Regions from separate parts of the Delftia lacustris genome, predicted to be linked through region 2. Evidence: predicted binding sites of a transcription regulator. Region 2 holds the regulator's gene; the other holds the start of a gene.
What was found. The regulator FNR, encoded in region 2, switches genes on or off when oxygen is low (the NO sensors DNR and NnrR bind a similar motif). The targets are predictions, from matches to a motif close to TTGATNNNNATCAA.
Positions count from the first base shown of each region.

Region 1: U6958_RS17070 (diiron oxygenase) is a predicted target of FNR. The motif match lies at 1,346-1,359, and genes of this name have one in related genera.

Region 1 covers NZ_CP141274.1:3,422,223-3,428,200, reverse strand. Annotated here, with positions in the region: gene U6958_RS17075 (serine hydroxymethyltransferase) at 1-891, opposite strand, end outside; gene U6958_RS17070 (diiron oxygenase) at 1,387-2,349, shown strand; gene U6958_RS17065 (2Fe-2S iron-sulfur cluster-binding protein) at 2,346-3,425, shown strand; gene U6958_RS17060 (glutamine amidotransferase) at 3,477-4,181, shown strand; gene U6958_RS17055 (antibiotic biosynthesis monooxygenase) at 4,276-4,644, shown strand; gene U6958_RS17050 (H-NS family nucleoid-associated regulatory protein) at 4,859-5,200, opposite strand; gene U6958_RS17045 (heavy metal-binding domain-containing protein) at 5,584-5,904, shown strand; gene U6958_RS17040 (ABC transporter substrate-binding protein) at 5,954-5,978, opposite strand, start outside.
Region 2 covers NZ_CP141274.1:4,726,917-4,732,894, reverse strand. Annotated here, with positions in the region: gene ccoP (cytochrome-c oxidase, cbb3-type subunit III) at 1-41, shown strand, start outside; gene ccoG (cytochrome c oxidase accessory protein CcoG) at 120-1,574, shown strand; gene U6958_RS23035 (FixH family protein) at 1,632-1,946, shown strand; gene U6958_RS23030 (hypothetical protein) at 2,129-2,416, shown strand; gene fnr (fumarate/nitrate reduction transcriptional regulator Fnr) at 2,498-3,217, opposite strand; gene hemN (oxygen-independent coproporphyrinogen III oxidase) at 3,379-4,761, shown strand; gene U6958_RS23015 (sulfite exporter TauE/SafE family protein) at 4,767-5,492, shown strand; gene U6958_RS23010 (HD-GYP domain-containing protein) at 5,666-5,978, shown strand, end outside.

The DNA of each region.
Region 1 (5,978 bases), 1.3 Mb from region 2:
CACCACGGCCCGCGCATAGGTACGGAAGGCGGGCTTGAGCGCCTCGCCCAGCGCCACCGCCTTGGCCGCCACCACATGCATCAGCGGCCCGGACTGCAGGCCCGGAAACACGGCGGCGTCTATGCGCCTGGCGATCTCGGCGTCGGCCGAGAGGATCATGCCGCCGCGCGGCCCGCGCAGCGTCTTGTGCGTGGTGGTCGTGGTCACATGGGCGTGCTCCACGGGCGAGGGGAACACGCCCGCGGCCACCAGCCCCGCCACGTGCGCGATGTCGGCCATGAAGATGGCGCCCACCCGGTCGGCAATGCGCCGGAACTCGGCCCAGTCCATCTGCCGTGAATAGGCCGAGCCTCCGGCAATGATGAGCCTGGGCCGCTCCTTCAGCGCAATGCGCCGCACCTGGTCCATGTCGATGAGTTGGGAGCGGGCGTCCACCTCGTAGCTGATGGACTGGAACCACTTGCCCGACACGCTCACGCTGGAGCCATGCGTCAGGTGCCCGCCCGAGCGCAGGTCCAGCCCCATGATCTTGTCGCCGGGCTCCAGGAACGCCAGGTACACGCCCTGGTTGGCCTGGCTGCCCGAGTGCGGCTGCACGTTGGCGTGCGCGCAGCCGAACAGCGCCTTGGCACGCGCAATGGCGAGGTTCTCCACGGCATCGGCATTGGCGCAGCCGCCGTAGTAGCGCACGCCGGGATAGCCCTCGGCGTATTTGTTGGTCAGCACCGAGCCCTGCGCCTCCATCACCGCGCGGCTCACGAAGTTTTCAGAGGCAATCAATTCAATCGAACGCGCCTGCCGTGTCCGCTCGGCCGCTATGGCGTCCCAGGCCTCGCTGTCCGCGTGTTGGAGTTCCAGGGAATTGATTCTGGGGAGCGATAAATCGTCCATGTCGCATTGGCTGTCTTGGAGGCGCTGAAGCACGGGAATCGGCAGCGCCCGGGTTATGGAAGGATTTGGAAACCAGGGCGCATCGGTAATGGGCAGTCTACAAAGTGCAGCTGCCTTGATTCCGACCATGTTTCAGCGGGTGAGCAGACCAATTAAGGTGGCATGCCAATGTAAACGGTTGAAAAAAGCGGTCTGGTTCAATGGCGAAAATAGGTCTGTTTGAATCCACGCTCTCTCCATAGAATTCGCCGCCAGACGTTGAAAGTCATGAGATCCAATACCGCCAGGAATCATCCGCAATCTGCAGTCGGGGAGATTGATTCAAGGTGGAATATGACAGAGTGAAGAAATCCATGACAACGTATCTGCCATCTGCAGCGTCAATTTCAGTGCCATTTGCGGCACCATTGGTGATTGCGGCAGATGGAGAAAGCGGGGGGAGGTAATAGGCGATTTGACTCAGATCAATCAAGTTCAATCACACGGAGTTGAAAAATGAATCTCGATATCTCTCGGACAGATGACGCCGTGCGCGATGCGCTCAAAAAGCTGTCCCTGCTCTGGAAGTCAAGAGCGGCCGTGAATCAGGACCTGCCTGATTACTGCGGCTTGGCGTTCGACCCCGCCCGGCAGGACTTCACCGCCTCGCTGCTGCCGTTTCGCGATCACCAGGCATGGGTGGAGGCGCCACAGCACCTGCGCGACCAATGCCTGTCCTACGCCTGGGGCATCTACAACCTCAAGACCATCTACATCGAGTGCAACGTGGTCACGCCGGCCTGCGAGGACATCATCAAGACCCCGCCGCCCAGCGCCAACCGGGCGCTGCTGCAGGACGTCATGTCCCAGGCCCTGCTGGACGAGGCCCTGCACACCCGCATGTCCATCATGGCCTGCAACTACATCTACGAGATGCGCGGCCTGGCGCCGCTGGACTACGCGGACTTCAACCTCGTCGGCTGGCGTAACGGCGTGCTGGCGCAGTGCGGCGCGGAATGGGAGCGCCGCCTGGCCCGCTTCGCCATTGCCTGCGCCAGCGAGACCCTGATCACCGACTACCTCAAGACCATGGCCGAGGACCGCAGCATCCAGCCCATCTGCCACGAGGTCACGCGCACCCACACCGTGGACGAATGGAGCCACTCCAGCGTCTTCAGCTCGGTGGCCACCGACATCGTCCAGGGCCTGAGCAACCGCGAGCGCAGCTACCTGCGCTCCATCATCCTCAAGACCGTGCAGATGTTCGCCAACAACGAACTGGGCGCCTGGTCCACCGTCTTCACCATGGTCGGCATGCCGCATGCGCGCGACATCCTGCACGACGTGGGCGACAGCAACGAGATCGGCGTCTACACCGACTCGGTGCAAAGCCTGATCGACCGCATCGGCCTGGCGGGCCGCAACCTGGGCGGCAGCGTGGCGCTGGTGTCCTCGGTCCTCGAGGAGATGCAGGCATGAGCGCCGCCCTCCAGGCAGGCAGCATGCTCGCGCGCTGCGCCGCTGCACGGGCAGAGGCGGGCGGCGTCATGGTCTACACCCTGCGCGTGCAGGGCGCCTCGGCGCAATTCCTCGGCGGCCTGCGGCCCGGCCGGCATGTGGCCATCGAGCATGCCGACGCCCGTGGCACCATGCAGCAGCGGCTGTACTCCATCACCCGCTACGAGCCCTGCAGCGAGCACGACGGCGCCGGCCAGTTCGACATTGCCGTCAAAAGCTCGGGCCGGGGCAGCGTCTCCGACCACATGCATGCGGTGCTGCGCGCAGGCTCCACGCTGCCGCTGGGCGGCGTGGCCGGCGACATCACGGCCGACCTGGTGCTGGGCCTGGACTGCCTGGTCATGCTGGCCGGCGGCATCGGCCTGACCTTGCCGCTGGCGCTGCTGCGCGAACTGGACCGGCTGCGCCAGCAGGGCCGGCGCGTGCCCCGCACCACGCTGCTGCTGTGCTTTGCGCGCATGGCCGACATTCCGTTCCTGCAGGAGCTGCAGCAGCTGTGCGAAACGGCCCCCTGGTTCGACCTGCGTATCCACATCACGCGTGAAGACATTGCCGCCCACGGGCCCTTCGTGCCGGGCCGCCCCTCGCAGCAGTCCCTGCTGGCGCTGGGCCAGCCCCAGGCCGTCGTCATCTGTGGCGGCCACGCCTTTGCGCAGACCTTTCGCGAGCATGCGCGGGCCTGCTTTCCCGGTGCCATACAGCATATCGAGGCCTTCACGCCGCCTGCCGCATCCACCGCCCAGCCAGGCGAGACCGCGCAGGCATGCCAGCTGCAGATCGCGCACAGCGGGCAGATCGTCGAAGCCGCGTCCGGCAAAAGCCTGCTGGAAATCCTGGAAGGCGTGGGCATTGCCATCCGCAGCCAGTGCCGGGCCGGCATCTGCGGCAGCTGCCGCATCCGCATCACGGGAGGCAGTTCACGGCTGGAGGCGGACTTTTGCCTCAGCGACAGGGAAAAGGAAGCCGGCTATGCCTTGGCCTGCTGCACCTTCCCCTCGGCAGGCCATATCCACGTCGATCTCAAGCCCGGCGCCTGACGGGCTCCGCACGTTCCAAGCCACCCTCCTGTATCCACCTGAGTTCCTCCCATGAAAAAAGCCATCGCGCTGCGCCACATCCACTTCGAAGACCTGGGCACCCTGCATGCCGAGTTCGCCAGCCGCGGCTACGAAGTGCAGTACGTCGATCCCAGCATCGGCGAGCTTGACACCCTGGACCTGGGCCGTGCCGACCTGCTCGTCGTGCTGGGCGGACCCATAGGTGCCTATGACGAGGCGCTTTATCCCTTCGTCGCCCAGGAGCTGGCGGCCGTGCGCCGCTGGCTGGACAGCGGCAAGCCGCTGCTGGGCATCTGCCTGGGCGCGCAGCTCATTGCGCGCGCGCTGGGCGCCAGGGTCTACCCGCTGGGCGTCAAGGAAATCGGCTTTTCTCCGCTCACGCTTACCGATGCGGGCCTGGCCTCGCCCCTCGCCAAACTGGACGGCGTCCCCGTGCTCCATTGGCATGGCGACCAGTTCGACATTCCCGAAGGCGCCGTGCACCTGGCCGGCACCGCCATCGGTGCCAACCAGGCCTTTGCCGTCGGCACGCAGGTGCTGGGCCTGCAATTCCATCTGGAGGCCGACGCGGCCCGGCTGGAGCGCTGGCTGGTCGGCCATGCCTGCGAACTGGGCGTGGCCCAGGTGGACCCGCGCACGCTGCGCGCCGATGCCCAGAAATACGGCGGCCTGCTGACCCTGGCCGCGCGCGATGTGCTGGTCGCCTGGCTGACCCACCTGGAGCGCAGCCGCTGAATCTGCGGCGCCGCCCATTCACCCATTTCCCCCACGCCGGAGCCGCCGCTGCGCGGCGCCGGAATCTCTGTTCCCGAAAAAAGGAGAGTTGAAGATGGTTGTCGTACTGTTCGAACTGCAGGCCTTGCCCGGCCAGAACCAGACCTATGTGGACCTGGTCAACAAGCTCACCCCCATGCTCAAGCCCATGGAGGGGTTCATCTCCGTGGAATGCTTCCAGAGCACGCTCAACCCCGAGAAAGTCATGTCCGTCACCACCTGGCGCGACGAGGAAGCCGTCGTCCAGTGGCGTAACGTGGAAGCCCACCTCAGCGCCCAGCGCGCCGGCCGCGACAAGATCTTCAAGGACTACCGCGTGCGCGTCACCCAGGTGCTGCGCGACTACGGCCTGAATGACCGCGCGCAGGCGCCCGCGGACAGCATCATGGGCAAAGCAGGCAGCTGCCCCGTCAGCCACGCCTGAGGGCTGGCGGTGCCGCAAAGGCCCGGCTGGTCCCCCATGCCGGAGCGCGATGCACGCCATCGAAAGATGCCGGCAGTGACTACGCTGCCGGCGCCAGGCCGGAAAAAAAGCCCGCTGAATGCTCAGAGGGCTTTTTTTCGGACGGCACAGATTCCTTCGCATCGGAACCCCACCGCACCGCACAGCATCCTGCGTGCCGCCGTGTGCAGCGCCTTCAGTTGCGAGCTGCCGCTGCCGCCATTTCTGCGAGGAACGGGCCTTGGGCCGCCTCGGGTTTGCGTTCGATGAGGAAGTCGTCGCGATCCTGGTCCTTGATCCAGTTCGGAGGCTTGCCGCGACCTGTCCACGTTGCTCCTGTAGACGGATCGCGATACTTCGCCGGTGCGCTGGTTTTTGCTGGGATATAGGGGAACACTTGCTGCTGGGTGAATCCGAAATCGGTCACCAGCTTCTGGACCTTGGACAGGGCAGCGTCGGCCGCCGAGGTGCGGGCCTTGGCAATTTCCATGTCCAGCGCGGCCTTGGCCGCAAGGAGTTCTTTGAGGGACTGTGTCAAAGGGGGTGCGAAATTTTTGAAGCCAGATTATGGGGCTGATGGGGCGCGCGCTTGCCGAACCTATCGTGCCGGATCGATCGTGCAAGCCTGGGGCGCGGGGAAGATGTTGCGGCTTGCGGCGCCTTGCACTGCCATGGGGCGCTGCGACGCGGGTGGAGCCGAATAGGTGGGTCTCGCATTGATTTTTTCGCTACCTAGATGGAGATGAGTCCCAATGGCTCCTGCACGCGATTGAATTTTTTGAAACCACCTTCCGAGATCTGAAGGCGAAAGATGATAGCGCAGGCCTATGTCAGACTGCAGCGTGCAGGCCTGCCTTGCGTTGGGCTTACGCAGGCTGGGCGGCCAAAATCCATCTTCAACATCTTCACCGAGGATTTCTCATGATCATCACCACCACCCCCCAGATCGAAGGCCGCCGCATCACCCGCTACTGCGGCGTGGTTGCGGGCGAGGCGATTTTGGGCGCCAATGTGTTCAAGGACTTGTTTGCCGGGCTGCGCGACATCGTGGGCGGGCGGTCGGCCACCTATGAGCGCGAGCTGCAGCGGGCGCGCGAGATTGCGCTCAAGGAGCTGGAGGAACGCGCCCAGGAACTGGGCGCGAATGCCGTGGTGGGGGTGGACCTGGATTACGAAGTGCTGGGCCAGGGCAACGGCATGTTGATGGTGTCTGCCAGCGGCACGGCCGTGGTGCTGGAGTAGGCAGGGCCATCGGCCAAGCAGACCAAGCGGGCCAAGCCGGCCAGCGAAGTCAACGCGGCGCTGTGCCCGGCATC
Region 2 (5,978 bases):
TCTGGGGCATGTCGCACAAAGACGGCGCAGTCCGTCAATAAGGACAGGGGGCGGCGCTGCGGCGCCGCCTTTTTGCCTTTTTGAGTTTTCAGATATTCCAAAAAACCAAGGAACCCACCATGAAGCCCGAGAACGGGGATGATGCCGGGAAGCCTCCCCGCAAAGTCATTCCGATCACGCCTGCCGACCCGGACCCGGGCCAGCTGGTGTCGATGTTCGAGTCCGAGAAGAAGGTCTACCCGCGCTCCATCAGCGGTGTCTTCGCACGCTGGCGATGGGCTCTGGTGTTTCTCACCCAACTGGTTTTCTATGGCCTGCCCTGGCTGGAATGGGGGCAGCGCCAGATGGTGCTGTTCGACCTGGGTGCGCGGCGCTTTTACCTGTTCGGGCTGGTGCTGTACCCGCAGGATTTCATCTACCTGGCGGGCCTGCTGATCATCTCGGCGCTGGCGCTGTTCCTGTTCACGGCCGTGGCCGGTCGCCTGTGGTGCGGCTTTTCCTGCCCGCAGACGGTCTACACCGAAATCTTCATGTGGGTGGAGCGCAAGGTCGAGGGCGACCGCAGCGCGCGCATGCGCCTGGACAAGAACGGCTGGACCTTTGAAAAGCTCTGGAAGAAGTCGCTCAAGCAGTTGCTGTGGATTGCCATTGCCCTGTGGACCGGCTTCACCTTCGTGGGCTACTTCGTGCCCATCCGCGAGCTGGGCGGCGAGCTGCTGGCGCTGCAGGGCAGCTGGCAGGTTTTCTGGGTGCTGTTCTACGGCTTCGCCACCTATGGCAACGCCGGCTACATGCGCGAGCAGGTCTGCAAGTACATGTGCCCCTATGCGCGCTTTCAGAGCGCCATGTTCGACCGCGACACCATGATCGTCAGCTACGACACGGGCCGGGGCGAGCCGCGCGCGCCGCGCACCAAGAAGGTGGACTACAAGGCCCAGGGCCTGGGCGACTGTATCGACTGCAAGATGTGCGTACAGGTCTGCCCCGTGGGCATCGACATCCGCAACGGCCTGCAGTACGAATGCATAGGCTGCGGTCTGTGCATAGACGCCTGCAATTCCATCATGGACAAGATGGAGTATCCGCGCGGCCTCATCCGGCTGACCACGCAGAACGCCATGGCCGGCCTGTGGCGGCGGGCCCAGGTGCTGCGCCGCATCTTCCGTCCGCGCGTGCTGGTCTACTCGGCCGTGCTGATCGGCCTGAGCATGGCCATGATCGTGAGCCTGGCGCTGCGCCAGTCGGTCAAGGTCGACGTGATACGCGACCGGGCGTCGCTGTCGCGCATCGTCGCGGGCGGCAAGCTGGAAAATGTCTACCGCCTGCAGATCATGAATGCCACCGAGCAGGCCCAGCGCTACCGCATCAGCGCCCATGGCCTCGACGGGCTGGAGCTGGCGTCCGAGCAGGAGGTCGAGGTCGGCCCGGCCGAGACGCGCGGCATTGCGGCGCGGCTGCAGATTCCCTACGGTTCCGCCGAGCCGGGCTCGCACACCGTATTCTTCGATATCGATGCCGTGCATTCAGGCGCGGGACGCGCGTCCGAAAAGGCCGTCTTCCTGGTGCCCCGGTGATATGTCTGGCCGGCACCGCCCAGGCTGCGCCGGCTGTTTGAAAGAAAGAGGTTATCCATGTCTTCCAGTCCCGCAGTCTCCGCGCCCGCCACGGCCCCTTCGCATCCGGACGCCGGCAAGCCCTGGTGGAAGTTCGCCCATGTCTGGCTCGTGGTGGCCGGCCCGGCCGCCGTCGTGGTGGCCGGCGTGGTCACGGCCGTCATTGCGATCAATGGCGCCGATCCCGTGATCGATCCTGACTATTACCGCAATGGCATCACCATCAACGAGCGTGCCGATGGCGTGCGCGAAGTGCCCAAGAGCCTGGCGCCCGCGGTCACCGGCCGCAACCACGCGGCCACGCCCGCGCAGGACCATCCCACGGACCGCTGAACGCAGGAAAATGCCGTGCACAAGGCCGCAGTCGCGGCCTTTTTTGTATGGTGGATGGCATCTCCAGCATGCGCGAGGGCCAAGGGTTTCCTACAGGCAGTGCAGGGTGCGCAGGGCTTGGCACGGTGCGAGGGCGGCGCGCACAATGAAAGCCAACCCTCGACAGCTCAAGGAGATCGCTGATGTTGGCCCAACGCTGGATGTGGATTGCCTGGCCGGCCTTTCTGGCCGCCGCCGTGATGGAGATGCTGGTATTCGCCTTCGTGGACCCGCTGGAGCTGCACTGGCTCGGCGACCTGGGCTGGTCGCGGCAGGGAATCTACACGCTGGCCTTCTTCGCCTTCTGGGGCGTGACCATGCTGTCCAGCCTCATGACCACCATGCTGGGACGCTCCACGCACGATCTCAACGACGGCGTGGTCTCCGAGCCGGACCCAAATCTGGCCATGCAGGGCCTGGGGCGCGATTGAACCTGCGTGCACTGCAATGGCAATGAACAAGGCCCGCGATCGCGGGCCTTGTTCATTGCCGGGGGGCGGGGCCTTGCGGCCTCACTGGCACTGCTGGCTGTTGACGATGCGCTTGAGCGCGTCCGTGTCCAGGATGCGCAGATGGCGCTGGCGCACCTCGATGATGTTTTCCTCGGCAAACTTCGAGAAGGTGCGGCTCACCGTCTCCAGCTTCAGGCCCAGGTAGCTGCCGATTTCCTCGCGCGTCATGCGCAGCACCAGTTCCGACTTGGAAAAGCCCCGGGCGTGCAGGCGCTGCACCAGGTTGAGCACGAAGGCGGCCAGGCGCTCCTCGGCACGCATGCTGCCCAGCAGCAGCATCACGCCATGCTCGCGCACGATCTCGCGGCTCATGACCTTGTGCACATGGTTTTGCAGGGCCGTGACCTCGCGCGACAGGTCCTCCAGCTTGTCGAAGGGCATGACGCAGACCTCGGCGTCTTCCAGCGCGACCGCATCGCAGGTGTGGTGGTCGTTGACGATGCCATCCAGGCCGATGATCTCGCCGGCCATCTGAAAGCCCGTGACCTGGTCGCGCCCGTCCTCGGTGGCCACGCAGGTCTTGAAGAAGCCCGTGCGGATGGCGTACAGCGAGGTGAAGGACTCACCGTTGCGAAACAGCAGGCCGCCGCGCTTGACCTTGCGGCGCGTGGCCACGATGTCGTCGATGCGCTGCATCTGCTCGGCATCCAGGCCCATGGGCATGCACAGCTCGCGCAGGTTGCAATTGGAACAGGATGCTTTGATGGTCTGAAGGTTCATGGAGTAAACATCAGCGGCGCAGCAGTGCGCCGGCGGTGACCTCGTGGATGGCGATGAGTTGGATCAAATTGTCGCAGCACTGCCGCGAACAACTCTTGATATGAGTCAAGGACGCGGCCAATGGGCTGCGGCACAGTGGACGACATTAGAGGAAAAAACCCATGACCGCTGTCACCCCAGAGCTGCTGCGTCGCTTCGACGTACCGGGGCCCCGATACACCTCGTTCCCCACGGCCGATCGTTTCGTGGAGGCTTTCGGTGCTGAAGACTATATCCTGGCACTTGAGCACCGCAAATCGAGTACCGCAGCGCGGGCCATGCCTTTGTCGCTGTATGTGCATGTGCCGTTCTGCGAGTCGCTGTGCTACTACTGCGCCTGCAACAAGATCGTGACGCGCCACCACGATCGCGCGGCCGTCTACCTGGACTACCTGGCGCGCGAGATGGCCTTGCACACGGCCCATTGCGGCAAGGGCCAGGCCGTCAGCCAGCTGCACCTGGGCGGCGGCACGCCCACCTTCTTCTCGGACGATGAACTGCGCACGCTGATGGCCCTGCTGCGCGAGCATTTCAAGCTGGAGCCGGGCGGCGAATACTCCATCGAGGTCGATCCGCGCACCGTCAGCGTCGAACGCCTGGCCGTGCTCAAGGAGCTGGGCTTCAACCGCCTGAGCTTCGGCGTGCAGGACTTCGACGAGCAGGTGCAGATCGCCGTGCACCGCGTGCAGCCGGCCGAGCAGGTGTTCGCGCTGGTGGCGGCCGCACGGCAGCTGGGCTTTGCCTCCATCAACGTGGACCTGATCTACGGCCTGCCCAAGCAGACGCCCGAGTCCTTCGAGCGCACGCTGGCCCAGGTCAATGCGCTGCGGCCCGACCGTATCGCGCTCTATGCCTATGCCCACCTGCCCGAGCGCTTCAAGCCGCAGCGGCGCATCGCGGCCGAGGACCTGCCCCAGGGCGCCGACAAGCTGGCCATGCTCTCGCGCTCCATCGCGGCCTTCATGGAGGGCGGCTATGTCTACGTGGGCATGGACCACTTCGCCTTGCCCGAGGACGCGCTGGCCGTGGCCAAGCGCCAGGGCCGGCTGCATCGCAACTTCCAGGGCTACAGCACCCAGCCCGACTGCGACCTGATTGCGCTGGGCGTGTCGGCCATCGGCAAGGTGGGGGCCAGCTACAGCCAGAACGCCAAGACGCTGGAGGAGTACTACGACGCCATCGACGCCGGCCACCTGCCCGTGGTGCGCGGCCTGGCACTGTCGCGCGATGATCTGGTGCGGCGCGCCGTCATCATGGCCATCATGTGCCAGGGCGCCGTGCTGTTCGAGCCCATGGAGCAGGCCTGGCTGCTGGGCTTTCGCGAGTACTTCGCCCCCGAGCTGGCGGCGCTTCAGGACCTGCAGGCCAAGGGGCTGGTGCAGATCAGCGACGAGGGATTCCAGGTCACGCCCATGGGCTGGTACTTCGTGCGTGGCGTGGCCATGCTGTTTGACCGATATCTGCAGGCCGACAAGAACCGGGCGCGGTTTTCGAGGATCATCTAGGCCCCATGCTGTTGTCGCTGCTCTGGACCGCTTTGATCATGGGGCTCGTCGGCGGGCCCCATTGCCTTGCCATGTGCGCCGCGCCCTGCAGCGTGGTCACGGGCGGGGCGGGGCAGGGCACGGTACAGGGTGGTGGGCAGGTGGTCGCCGTCCATGGACTGCAAAGCCGGCTGTGGCTGCGCACGGCGCTGTTCCATGGCGGGCGGCTGGCCGGCTATGCCAGCCTGGGCGCTGCCTCGGCGCTGGCCATGGAAAGCCTGTCCTGGCTCACCAGCCAGACCACGGCGCTGCAGCCGTTCTGGACGCTGACCCATGTCGCCGTGATGGCCTGGGGCCTGGCCATGATGGTGCAGGCCCGCCAGCCCGCCTGGCTGGAGTCTGCGGGCCGCGCCGCCTGGCGGCGCGTGCAGCCCTGGGTGTCCGCCCCTGGCGGCACGCTGGCGGCGGGCTATGCCTGGGCGCTCATGCCCTGCGGACTGCTGTATTCGGCCGTGCTGGTCGCCGCGCTCAGCGGTGGCCCCTTGCAGGGCGCATCGGCCATGGCGGCCTTTGGCGTGGGCAGCGGGCTGTGGCTGGTGGCCGGCCCCTGGCTGTGGCGGCTGGGCCGCCAGCGCCTGAACGGCCTGCGTGCCGAATGGGGCACGCGGCTGGCCGGCCTGATGCTGGTGGGCGTGGCCGTGTGGGCGCTGTGGATGGACCTGATCTACAAGCCCAGTCTCTGGTGCCGATGAACAACAGCGGGGGACAGACTTGGTCCTGAGGGTCGCGGATTGACTGCAAGGCCCTCAGAACTGGAGATAATGCCCGAATCATCGGCTTACATTTGCCGATTCCTTCAGCCTCGGGGCCGTTGCCGCGCGTGAACCATTCCGTCCTCATCGATATCCGAGACCTCCGTCCGGGCATGTTTGTCCAGCTCGATGTTGGATGGCTGAACCATCCCTTTCCGGTCAGCAGCTTCAAGATCACCTCCAGCGCACAGATCCAGACCCTGAAATCCCTGGGCCTGGAGGCGGTGCGCTGCGTTCCGCACAAAAGCGACGCCTGGCCGGCCGAGGTGCGCACTCCGCCGCCGCAGCCGCTGCCCGCTGTGGCGGCCGCCGCAGCCGAACCCGCCGAGGAACCTGCACCCGCAGCGCCGCTGCTGCTGTCCGTGCCCAACTGGCGCGGCCGGCTGGAGGACTGCAATGCGCGCTTTCAGAAGGTGGAGCGTGGCT